DNA from 2 places in the Exiguobacterium sp. RM11 genome. Region 2 is predicted to be linked to the other one. Evidence: a T-box and tRNA genes for the amino acid it is inferred to sense, from the RefSeq annotation. Region 2 holds a T-box; the other holds one or more tRNA genes.

Region 1 (6,579 bases), 640 kb from region 2:
ATCGCGCCAAGCCCAGCTGCTGATTTCAATGAACCAGAGAAAAGTGGACCTGATTCTGTGATCCCGACATGGAGCGGGTAATCAAACGTCTTCGCAGCGAGCGTATACGCTTCAAGCGCCAAGTTCACGTCAGAAGCTTTGAGTGAAATGATCGTGTTGTAGAATCCGAGGTCTTCGAGAATTTTCACGTGGTGCATCGCACTCTCGACCATTCCTTGAGCAGTCGGGTAACCATACTTTTCAAGGAATTGTTTCTCGAGTGACCCGGCATTGACACCGATTCGAATCGGAATTCCTTTTGCCTTCGCGGCGTTTACGACCGCTTCTACTTTTTCGCGGCGACCGATGTTACCTGGGTTGATTCGAATTTTATCGACGCCACTTTCGATGGCTTTTAGGGCAAGCTTGTAGTCGAAGTGAATATCGACAACGAGCGGGATGTTAATACGGCTCTTGATTTCAGCGAGTGCGTCAGCTGCACGTTCGTCTGGACATGCCACGCGAACAACTTGACACCCAGCCTCTTCTAGACGCTTAATCTCGGCGACTGTCGCCTCGACGTCGTGAGTTTTTGTTGTAGTCATAGATTGAATGACGACTTCGTTCGATCCTCCGATAATCAAATTACCGACGCGAATCGGACGAGTTAATGAACGATGCAAAATTTCTGACATATACGTAATCTCCTTCTTTTGGAAAGATTCCAATCGATTTAAGAAAATAAGGTTTCTTCATTATCATAACGAAAAGAATGTGAAAAAGCATCTAGGATGCGTAACAGATGTGTGCTCTTTACAAACTCTAACGTTATCTTAACATCTACTTCATAATTTTCCACCGTCTCAAGACCGATATAAAGGCGAGAATAGAAAAAGAGGTGGCAACATATGAAATGGGGCTTCAAACGGAATCAAATGAAGGAAGCGAGAGAAAACAATCGACCGAATCGACATTATAAAATGGCACACCGCCTCCAATGGACGCTCATGCCGATTATTTTACTAGTTTTTATCATGACGTTTGGTTGGTTCGCATTAAAGTCTGAACAACTATTGTCCGCAGAAATCGAGCAACGTCTCGTGCGGGAAGTCACGGTCATGCGAGAATCGGTGAAGACGTCCTACAGTGCATACGTTGCAAACGAGAAGCAACTAAATCGTTCATTAAAATCTACATATATGCAACAAGCTTCTATTCTATCAGGAGATGAATTCGAAGCCGCACAATTTTTAGTGCGTGGACAGTCTATTGAGCAATTGAGTGGACCAAAAGGGATGGAGAGAACAGACACCTTGGAGAAAGTCGCATCAAAGACGAAACCGGAAGTGACAGAAACGGAGCGATACTTAATGGCATCTATCTCCATTCCTGAGTTGAAAGCGGATTATGTTCTCGTCGTAACGAAAGAATCGACACTTGGTCCGATGAATGAGCTACGACGATTGATCATTTATATCTTATTGATTTCGATGATCGGGATGGCAATCCTATTTACACGATTGATTCAGCGCGAAGTCAGACCGTTGAGTATACTTGCCAATTCATTGCGTCATGCCGTAGAATCGCGCCGATTCGATGATGTGTCGCTCGGAGCAAAATCAAAGGAGATTCATATTCTCGAAACTGAGTTCAATATATTCATTCATTTATGGAATCAATCTATGGAAATGATGGGGAAGACGGCAAATGCCTTCCATCAAAGTCTTCCTGTCTTTAAACGGGAATTGATGAATAGTCATCATCAAGTGGAACAGTTCCAAGAAGTCGCAACCACTGTAGAACATACGAGTGATTCGTATCAGATGGTAACGAGCGACTCTACATCAAAAATGAAGGAAGTGACCAAACAAATCGAAATGCTTGGACGTCAAATGGACAGTGTCGATGAGCGAGGGAATCGCTTGAAATCCATTTTACATGATGAACTTGAAACATTTTCTTCTGTCAAAAACGCAAGTGAGTATGTTGAACACCAAGTGGGGAATATTCAGCAAAAACTAATCGAAAGCGAAGCCAACTCGTCAAAAGCCGATGAAGCGCTGAAGAGTATCCTCTCGGTTTCGGCAGCCACAAAGATGCTATCGCTAAACGCATCAATCGAAGCGGCAAGAGCGGGCGAGCATGGGAAAGGATTTGCTGTTGTTGCCAGTGAGGTGGGGAACTTAGCGAAAATGACAAATGAAGCGACACTTCTCGCGGTACATGCAATCGAAGCGCTGAACGAGGAGCGAAAGGACTTATTAGGGGAAGTCAATGACTTTATCAATCAAGTACATGGATTAAAAGATGCTGTTTCACGAGTAGAGAGTGGAATTGGAACGATCGATCACGAAATCAAAGTGCAGTTAGGTGAGTTTCAAACCATTACAGATCATACCTCACACACAGGTAGACAGCTTTTACACTTAATCGAATCAAATGAGCAACTACGAGAAATCAGTTCGTTACTTGAACAAAAATTAGGAGAGCTGAGCGAGGGAGTCAATCGGTGGTCACACGTTCAATCTGCCTTACGATCTGCAGGCGCAGATTTAGAAGGCCAAAGCGAGGCGTTAAATCGAACGCTTGAGGATCTTTCACCAAAATAAAAAACAACGACGAGCGTTCACGAAGACGCTCGTCGTTGTTTTTTTTGAGGTACTTTTGTTAATGGATAGGTGATATATCCAAGTCCAATCACAAAGCCAATCGATATCAATGAAGGGTTCATGTGATACAAAATCACTAATAAAATCGTTGGAACGAGTGTCATCGACACTGCGTATGGCCAAGCTTGGCGGTAAGCCCACATGTTTTTAGAATAGACTCTTGTAAATAATTGAACATATAAAGCCATGAAGGCGACCCAAATTAAATAGGAAAAGAAGATGGCGAACCCGTGTAAGAAGAGCCACATCGGAATGAAAAAGTCAGGGCGGATCACAATAAAGTCCAAGATGGTAATGAGTAGCGTCAATACAAAAGTGGCTCCCATATAGGCGTGAAGCGGAGCGAGGCGGAGGCGAAGGGCTCGTTTTGATGGCACTACGCTCGTTCGAATAAACGTGAAAATGGTAGACAACATGCTAAAAACTCCAATCTGTTATATTACAACATCCGTAAAAACGATAAAATTAGTACAGTGTTTTAATAAAACTTTTACATAAAACGTGTTTACATGAAGATGCCGATGAAGGCATAATGAGTAGGGCATTAAAAACCAAGCAAATCCAACCAATTCTTAATTAAAAGGAGTACAAAAATCGTGGAATACAATTTGCAAGAAATGTTATTCATGTTTTTTGGAGGTCTAGGGATCTTCCTCTTCGGGATCAAATCGATGGGAGACGGACTCCAAAAGTCTGCAGGGAATCGCCTGCGCGACATCCTTGATAAGTATACAACGAATCCATTCCTCGGTGTACTCGCCGGGATTATCGTTACTGTATTGATTCAATCATCTTCAGGTACAACCGTCATTACGGTCGGACTTGTTAGCGCCGGGTTCATGACACTCCGTCAAGCAATCGGGGTCATCATGGGGGCGAACATCGGGACGACGGTGACGGCGTTCATCATCGGATTCGATGTTGGTGCATATGCGCTTCCAATCATTGCAATCGGTGCAGTATTGTTGTTCTTCTTTAAAAAAGAAAAATTACAACACCTCGGTCAAATCTTCTTTGGCTTCGGGATGTTGTTCTATGGACTTGAATTGATGGGAAGTGGGATGAAACCACTTCGTTCAAGCGAATATTTCATCGACTTGACGCAATCAATGAGTGACAACCCGTTCCTTGGTGTCATCGTCGGTACTGTATTTACAGTCATCGTCCAGTCATCTTCTGCAACAATCGGAATTTTGCAAGAACTCTATGCAGGTGGTTCAATCGACTTGGATGCCGCTCTTCCCGTATTGTTTGGTGACAACATCGGTACGACAATCACTGCCATTTTGGCATCGATCGGTGCATCAGTTGCCGCACGTCGCGCAGCTGCAGCACACGTTATCTTTAACTTAATCGGAACGACGATCTTCATGATTTTGTTGATTCCGTTCACAAACTATATTTATTGGATTACAGACTTCTTGGCAATCGAAGACAAGATGCAAATTGCATTTGCTCACGGTACGTTTAACGTCGTCAACACATTGATCCAGTTCTGGTTCATCGGAACGATTGCTTGGATTGTGACGAAATTGGTCCCAGGTGAAGACTCAATCGTCGATACGAAAGCACAACATTTAGACCCGATCTTCATTCAACAGTCACCTTCGATTGCAGTCGAGCAAGCGAAATACGAAGTCATCCGCATGGGAGATTTCGCAAAACTTGGTCTCGACGAAGCGCGTAACTATTTGACAACAGGAGATAAGAAACACTCTGAAAAGTCTGCGCATATCGAAGAAGCGTTAAACTCGTTGAACGCGAAAATCACAGATTACCTCGTTAAATTGGCTGCGGTTGATTTGACTGAGCAAGAATCACAAGAGCACAAGACGCTCATGCATGCAATCAACGATATCGAACGAATCGGTGACCACGTTGAAAACATCATTGAGTTGATTGATTATAAGACTGCTACAAAAGTGACACTTTCAGCAGATGCTCAAAAAGAATTGACTGAAATGTACGACCTCACACGCGAAACGTTAGAGAAATCACTTCAGACGTTAGCAAGTGGTGACATGGTCGAAGCACGTAAAGTCATCGAAATGGAAGCGAAACTCGATATGCTCGAGCGACAATTCCGTAAAAACCACGTTGTTCGTTTGAACACGGGTGCTTGTGATGGACAAGCAGGTATGTTCTTCGTCGACATGCTCTCAAACCTTGAGCGCATCGGTGACCATGCCATGAACATCACGGAAATCACACTCGAAGATGCGAACGAAGTGATGGTATAAAGATGAGGCACTCCAACTACGTATTGGAGTGCTTTTCTTTTCAATGGAAAGGAATTTCCCTTGACAGTATGGAGCATATTCAGTATATTATTACTGTATAACAACATGGCGGTGTAGCTCAGCTGGCTAGAGCGTACGGTTCATACCCGTGAGGTCGTGGGTTCGACTCCCTCCGCCGCTACTTATAAGGACCCTTAGCTCAGCTGGTTAGAGCAGACGGCTCATAACCGTCCGGTCGTAGGTTCAAGTCCTACAGGGTCCATTTGAAACAACTTTCATTTTGTGAAAGTTGTTTTTTGTTTTCAATCTAAAATTCGTGGGTAAATACTCGTTAGCATTTTGTTTTTTGAAAAATATGAAATGAGGCGGACAAAATGGAACGAAATCATACCATGATGCAGTTTTTTGAATGGCATGTCGAAGCGGATCAAAAACATTGGAAGCGGTTAAAAGAGAGAGCGGAAGATTTAAATAAAGCTGGGATTACGGCGCTTTGGTTACCGCCTGTCACGAAAGGGCAAAGCGATCAAGATACCGGATACGGAATCTATGACTTATATGACTTAGGTGAGTTCGATCAAAAAGGATCGATTGCCACGAAATACGGAACAAAAAAAGAGCTTCTTGAAGCGACAACCTATTGTCAGCAAGAGCTAGGGATGCAAATTTATATGGACGTCGTCATGAACCATAAAGCAGGCGCGGATGCCACCGAGAAGTTTGACGTGCTCGAAGTGGATCAAAATGATCGCACGAAAGTGCTGTCTGACGAGCCTTTTGAAATCGAAGGATGGACGAAGTTTGATTATGAAGCTCGTGATGGGAAGTATTCTACATTTAAATGGGACTTCACACATTTTAACGGCACCGACTATGATGCAGCGACAGACCGTTCTGGCATCTTCTTTATCGTTGGAGAGAATAAAAGATGGAACGACAATGTCGATGACGAATTCGGTGTCTATGACTATTTGATGTTCGCAAACATCGATTATCATCATCCTGAAGTTCGGGAAGAAGTGTTGAGCTGGGGTAAATGGTTCATTGAGGAAACGAAATGTGACGGATTCCGATTGGATGCAATCAAACACATCAACTATGACTTCGTGAAAGAGTTCAGTCAAACGATGCGTGAAGAGAAAGGCGATCAATTCTATTTCGTCGGAGAGTTCTGGAAGTCTGATCTTGACGCATGCCGTGAATTTCTTGATAACATCGATTACCATGTCGATCTATTCGATGTTCCGCTCCACTATAAATTACATCAGGCGTCAGAGGAAGGGGCCGCATTCGATATGCGCACCATTTTTGATGATACGCTCGTCCAGTCACACCCACTTCATTCAGTGACGTTTGTAGACAATCACGATTCACAACCTGAAGAGGCACTCGAGTCATGGGTAAAAGATTGGTTCAAGCAAATCGCATACGGTCTCGTTTTGCTACGTAAAGATGGCTATCCATGTGTCTTCTATGGGGATTACTACGGCATCGACGGCCCTCACCCGACTGATGGGATGAAACTTGCCATTGATACACTTCTTTATGCCCGTCGGGAAAAAGCTTACGGGGAACAGGATGATTACTTCGATGATGCAAACGTCATCGGCTGGGTACGCAAAGGTGTAGAGGAGATCGAGCGTTCAGGATGTGCCGTTCTCATCTCAACTTCGGACGAGGCTGAAAAGCGA
Region 2 (6,579 bases):
CAGTCTCTGCTTTCGGTGCGAGAATCAATTTTGCCTCGAGTGGTTTCCCAATCAATTTCTCGCCACGTGCGATTTCGATCGCTTTGAGGACATCGTCACGGAAGACGAGGAATTTCGACCATTTCTCAAGCAACGCTTGCTCGTCAGCAGTCAATGCATCCACTTCTTCTAGATCCGTCAAGAAGATGCTTGCTTCCGACTTCCCAGGAACCTCTTTCCACGCCTCATCGGCAGTGTGTGGAAGGACTGGAGCCAAGAGCTTCGTCAAAAGGACGACCGCATCGTACATGACCGTCTGAACGGCACGACGGCGGAGATCGTCTTCACGCTCGATATAAAGGATATCTTTTGTAAAGTCGAGATAGAACGATGACAACTCGTTAACGCAGAAGTTATGAACGAGATGATACACCGCCATGAAGTCAAACGTGTCATACGTTTTGACCACTTTTGCTTGGAGTTGTTTCAGTTTCGTTGCCATGAAGCGATCTGCCTCTGGCATGTCGTTGAATGCGACACGCATCGACGGATCAAATCCGTTCAAGTTTCCAAGAAGGAAACGAATCGTGTTACGCATCTTACGGTATACTTCTGACACTTGTTTAAAGTTGTCGTGTGAAGCGCGAACATCAGACTGATAGTCGACCGACGCGACCCAAAGACGAACGATTTCAGCACCATATTGCTTCACGAGGTCGTTTGGCGCAATCGTGTTACCGAGTGATTTCGACATCTTACGTCCATCCCCGTCAAGAACGAAACCGTGGCTCAAGACGTTTCGGTATGGCGCTTTGCCCGTCGTCGCAACAGCTGTTGAGAGTGACGAGTTGAACCAACCGCGGTATTGGTCAGATCCTTCAAGATAAAGGTCAGCCGGGCGACGTAGGTTTTCACGTTCCTCTAATACACCAGCGTGTGAAGAACCTGAATCGAACCAGACGTCCATGATGTCGAGTTCTTTACGGAATTCGCCGTTCGGGCTGTTCGGATGCGTGAATCCTTCAGGAAGTAGGTCTTTTGCTTCACGCTCATACCAGACGTTCGAGCCGTGCTCACGGAATAAGTTTGCGACGTGGTCGATCGTCTCGTTCGTGATGATTTCCGTTCCATCCTCTGCATAGAAGATTGGGATTGGCACGCCCCATGCACGTTGACGACTGATGACCCAATCTCCACGGTCACGGACCATGTTGTAAAGACGTGTCATTCCCCATTCCGGAACCCAATTCACTTCTTCGATTTCACGGAGCATGTCTTCACGGAAATCTTTGATGGAAGCGAACCATTGCGGTGTCGCACGGAAGATGACCGGTTTTTTCGTACGCCAGTCATGCGGGTACGAGTGTTTGATGAACTTCAAGTTGAGCAAGTAGCCGTTCTCTTCAAGTTTCATCCCGATTTGTTTGTTCGCATCTTCATAGAACAATCCTTCGAAACCAGGCGCTTCTGCCGTCATGTAACCACGGTCATCGACCGGGCAAAGGACATCCAAGCCGTAAGCCTGTCCGACACGATAGTCATCTTCCCCGTGCCCTGGTGCTGTATGGACGAGTCCAGTCGCATCCGCTGTGACGTGGTCGCCGAGCATGACGAGTGATGTGCGGTCATACAACGGATGTTGAGCCGTCATATATTCAAAGTCGCGACCGTTCCATGAACCGCTCACAGTGTAATCAGTCCAGCCGAGCGCAGTCGTCACTTCTTCAACGAGCGTCTCTGCGACGATATAGCCTTTTCCTTCGTGTTCGATGCGCGTGTACGTCAATTCATCACTCACTGCGATTCCGAGGTTCGCCGGGATTGTCCAAGGCGTCGTCGTCCAGATGACGAAATGATCGTCAGACGTCAATGTGTCTTTTCCGTCTACGACGCGGAATGCCACGTAGATGGCTGGTGATTTTTTATCGTAATATTCAATTTCCGCTTCTGCGAGTGCAGACTCCGAAGACGGCGACCAGTAGACTGGTTTCTTCCCTTTGTAGATGTATCCTTTTTCAGCCATCGTTCCGAACAAGCGGATTTGTGCCGCCTCATATTCCGGAAGGAGCGTGATATATGGATTTTCAAAGTCTGCAAGAAGACCGAGACGTTTGAACTGTTCACGTTGTGAGTTCACTTGTTCCATCGCATATTCTGCACACTTTTCACGGAATTCAGCGACCGTCATTTCTTTACGGTTGACGCCAGCTTTTTGAAGGGCGTTCTCGATTGGAAGACCGTGCGTATCCCAACCTGGAATCATTGGAGACTGGTATCCGTTCATCCCTTTGAAACGGACGATGATGTCTTTTAAGACTTTGTTCATCGCATGTCCCATGTGGATGTCGCCGTTCGCATATGGAGGACCATCATGTAAGATGTATTGTGGTTTCCCTGCATTTTTTTCTTGCACCTTGTTGTAAAGGTCCATGTCTTCCCATTCTGTTTGCATCGCTGGTTCGCGTTTTGGTAAATTCCCACGCATTGCGAATTCTGTGTTTGGCATTAATAGCGTGTCTTTGTAGTTCATCGAAACTCCTCCATCAACATTTTTTAGAAAACAAAAAAAACCAACCCATCCCTGATAGGGACGAGTTGGTTGACTCGCGGTACCACCCTACTAGTCTCACGTTCGTGAGACCGCTCTCGGTAACCGATAACGAGGTCAGGCGGTCACGCTTACTATAGTTCAGCGTGACGACTCATAGGGGATACCGATTCAAGTCTTTCTCTTAGGCTCTCACCGTCCCTAAGTCGCTTCGTAGGTATGACTCGATCGACGCGTCCTACTCAACGTGTTGATCATTTATCCATGTTGTTCTTCATTCTGTGTGACTTCGTGGTCATTATACGCAAGTTCTGATCTATCGTCAAGAACCGTCTGCACAGGCGGCTCCCCGACAATCGTCTCCCACTCGGTGCTGTTTAAGAGCTCCATTTGGGCGTCGACGAGGACACGGAAACGTGTTCGATACAACTCGACTTTTTTGAGCATTTGAACGACTTCACGTTCTGCAAGTTGCTCTTTACGTGCCGCTTCTTCTTCACGAGCGTACGCTTCACGCTCCGCTTGTTTCAAGATGAGGCTCGCTTCTTTTTGCGCGTTGTTCTTCACTTCTTCCGCTGCTTCCTGCGCGACGATGATTGACTTGTTCAATGTATCTTCCATCGAGGAGAAGTAGTCAATGCGAGCTTGCATATCGTTGACAAGTTCTTCATACCGTCGATTCTCACGAATCAATAGTTCAAACTCTTTAATGATTTGATCTAAAAATTCATTGACCTCATCGATGTCGTACCCACGAAAACGGGAAGAGAATTCTTTATTATGAATATCAATCGGTGTCAACGCCATTCGACTTTCCTCCTAAAATTTAACGTATGGTCCCATACTGGATTTTAATCTTTTCACGTTTGGTCGAACCAAGGATCTCCATCATCTTAATACGACCGTATCCACGGACGGATAAAAGATCATCTGGTTCAAGCAAGAAGCTCGGATCTTCAATGACTTTATGATTCACTTTACAGTCACCGTGTTTCACGAGCGCCTGAGCTTTCTGACGAGATATGTTGAGTACCTCGCTCACAACCGTATCAAATCGCAACGAAGAGACGATGCCGAACCCTTCGACCCACTCTGTTTTCGGAACGACGAGTATGTCATCCTTCGCAACAGAAGAAATGCGAACTCTTGCTTTTCCGACACGTTCCAAGTTCATTTCGATGAACCCGACCGCTTCGCGGGTCGTAGCAAACTGGACGATTTCCTCTTCCAGGACGACGTCCCCAAACTTTTGACGCTTTAATCCAGCATTCAGTAAAGTTCCAGTCACTTGTCGATGTGTCAGGTCAACAAATTTTGTCGGATATTCAATACGACGAATCTCAATTTCAAAATCATCGGTATTCAGCTCATAATACTCTGGCGCCAAAATCAGCCGACGTCGTTCAGCTCCTTCAAACCCGCCATCGTCGTGAATGACGAGCTGTTTACCGACAAGCTGTTTGACGATTTGCTGTTCGCGAGGGTCTAAAAAGTCCGTCAACTTCAATACATAGCTGTTCTCGACTTGTTGTACCCAATCCAACACTTGTTCAACGAACGCCCGTTCACTTGGTCGGTAGTGATCATAAACGCTCATACATCACCCGAAAATGGCAGCGATACCGGCTTGTGCCATCCGAAGCACGAACAATGCGACGATTGGAGAGATATCGAGCATGCCACCGATTGGTGGGATAATCCGTCGGAACGGTGCTAAAAATGGTTCACATAAAAACGATAAAATTTGTCCGAACATGGATTCACGTGCGTTCGGGAACCATGATAATAAGATATAGCCAATCAGGACCCAACTATAAATACCAAGCAAAGTACTTAACGTATTGCCTAAGGCAGGGATTACGTTTTCCATTCAGTTACCACCCTTTACTGTGAAGTTCATCCTCCGAAATCAAGTTTGAGATTGAACCAGTCAATTCGACATTGTTCGGAGTACACAGAATCGTGTTATGTCCAATCGAAGTCATCGATCCTTCTAGCGCATATACGACACCAGAAAGGAAGTTGACGACTTGACGTGATTGCTCTTTTGACATGCGCTGAAGATTGACGATGACAGCACGGTTTTCTTTCAATTGATCGCTGATATCTTGCGCTTCAGCGAATACACGTGGTTCAGCCAATACGACTTTCGAGCGTTCTTTCTTCTTCGTATTCAATGCCACGAGATTGTTTGCTGATTTTGGGCGATCCTCTTGTCTCACGACCGTTGTTTCAGTTGAAGAAGTTGCTGATGTGTTTGCGACGGCAAACTCTTCTTCTTCGTATGTGCTGTTCGGATCTTCCTCGAGTCCAAAGAAATCTTTCATTTTGTTTTTGATTGACATAACGGATTCCTCCTTAAGATATATTATTGCACAAGTACGGTACCAATACGAACAAACGATGCGCCTTCTTCAATCGCGATTGGATAATCGTTTGACATCCCCATCGATAGCTCCGTGCAAGGGGCGTGTTCAAACCCTTTTGCGGTCACTTCATCACGTAATCGACGTAAACGACCGAACGTCTCACGAAGGACTGACTCTTCTTCCGTGAACGGTGCCATCGTCATCAACCCGATGATTCGAATATGAGGATACTGTTTACAGTTCTCGATGAAAGGCATAACTTCCTCTATTTCAAGACCATGTTTTGAATCTTCTCCTGACGTATTCACTTGAACGAAGCAATCAATCGTCTCGCTCGCTCGTTTATCGATCTCTGCAGCGAGTGATAAACGATCCAATGAGTGAATAGCTGCCACGTAATCGATGATTTGTCTCACTTTACGTGTCTGTAACGTGCCGATGAAGTGAAACTTTGCATCTTCTGGCATGCCGTTCACTTTCTCAAGTAAGGAATCTGGACGATTTTCACCGAAGTCACGAATTCCTTCTGCGTAGAGAGCATTGGCCACATCTACGCCTACCGACTTCGTGACGGCAATCAAAGTAGGCTCCACATCTTGAACGTGAGCTGCCATGATGGATTGAACTTGTTTTACGTTATCTGAAATACTCACAATTTACGCTCCTTGACGATGACTGCCGCAAATCGACGTTTCGTTTCTCCGTCTCGATACGAGAAAAACGGGGTGCTTGCGCCAGTCGATAAATTCGATTGCATGACGGACGTGTCATGTTCGTTTGCCAACACTTCATTGACGGCTTGGAGTGACAACAAGGCGTGGTCGCCCGACTCCTGTCGAACGGCTTTTTGATAGGCAGTCGGCGAAACGGATTGAACCGCATCTAGCACTCGACGATCGACCTCATATTCATTCCCAGCAATCGCTGGACCGACGAGCATGTCCACTTCTGTCGCATCGATGCCTTGTTCTTCAAACGCTTGGATCATGGACGTGACGATATTACCGACGGTCCCTTTCCAACCCGCATGAGCGACACCGATGACTCCATGGTCTTTCGCACAGAAAAAGAGAGGTACGCAATCTGCAAAGACGAGAGCGAGCGGCAATGCTTCTTCTTTTGTGATCAGTCCGTCTGTTTGCGAAATCGCCTCGTCATATCGAAACGCACCTTTGCCCTTGTCCGCTGAATCCACGCTTTGGACCGTTGTCCCGTGCACTTGGTCGGCCCAAACGGAGTCTTCTAGCGAAAGATTCGCCTGTTGAAAGAACCATTGACGATTTTGAATGACTCCCTCAATATCATCGCCGACATGAAGACCGACGTTTCCGGCATTGTGTCCGTTCGTCCGTGTCGTCACGTAAGCATGATAGCGATTCGTTTCGGTTTCCCATGTATGTAACAGTTGCATCGGTTTCTCCTTTTTTAGAAAAAGGGATGCCGAGTCACGGCACCCCCTTGTTGTTTAGTTACGGCGTTGTCTCACGAACGCAGGGATGTTGATCGTCTCGTCTGGGACGTCTCCTCCATACACTGGGCGATGGAAGTTCCCTTCGTCTTGTTGAGCCGCTTCATTTGCTTTTGGTTGGGGTTCCTTGTTCTCAACCTCTGGCTGTTTTTTCGGCTGCTGAAGGAATGGGTTTGTCCCTTGCGCTTCCTCAGCAAATTCAGTTGCAATCACGG

The links. The T-box of region 2 lies ahead of ileS (isoleucine--tRNA ligase). A T-box ahead of a tRNA ligase gene usually reads a tRNA of that ligase, here a tRNA-Ile.
Region 1: it encodes a tRNA-Ile, which carries the amino acid that the T-box ahead of ileS (isoleucine--tRNA ligase) is inferred to sense. The anticodon was not compared.

The regions. Positions count from the first base shown of each region.
Region 1 covers NZ_CM187558.1:1,113,626-1,120,204, forward strand. Annotated here, with positions in the region: gene ispG (flavodoxin-dependent (E)-4-hydroxy-3-methylbut-2-enyl-diphosphate synthase) at 1-674, opposite strand, end outside; gene AC5LIL_RS05790 (methyl-accepting chemotaxis protein) at 888-2,588, shown strand; gene AC5LIL_RS05795 (hypothetical protein) at 2,606-3,064, opposite strand; gene AC5LIL_RS05800 (Na/Pi cotransporter family protein) at 3,245-4,888, shown strand; tRNA gene AC5LIL_RS05805 (tRNA-Met) at 4,996-5,069, shown strand; tRNA gene AC5LIL_RS05810 (tRNA-Ile) at 5,077-5,150, shown strand; gene AC5LIL_RS05815 (alpha-amylase) at 5,263-6,579, shown strand, end outside.
Region 2 covers NZ_CM187558.1:1,749,342-1,755,920, forward strand. Annotated here, with positions in the region: gene ileS (isoleucine--tRNA ligase) at 1-2,509, opposite strand, end outside; T-box leader at 2,563-2,782, opposite strand; gene AC5LIL_RS09140 (DivIVA domain-containing protein) at 2,786-3,334, opposite strand; gene AC5LIL_RS09145 (YlmH family RNA-binding protein) at 3,354-4,124, opposite strand; gene AC5LIL_RS09150 (YggT family protein) at 4,128-4,397, opposite strand; gene AC5LIL_RS09155 (cell division protein SepF) at 4,402-4,872, opposite strand; gene AC5LIL_RS09160 (YggS family pyridoxal phosphate-dependent enzyme) at 4,896-5,549, opposite strand; gene pgeF (peptidoglycan editing factor PgeF) at 5,546-6,307, opposite strand; gene ftsZ (cell division protein FtsZ) at 6,362-6,579, opposite strand, start outside.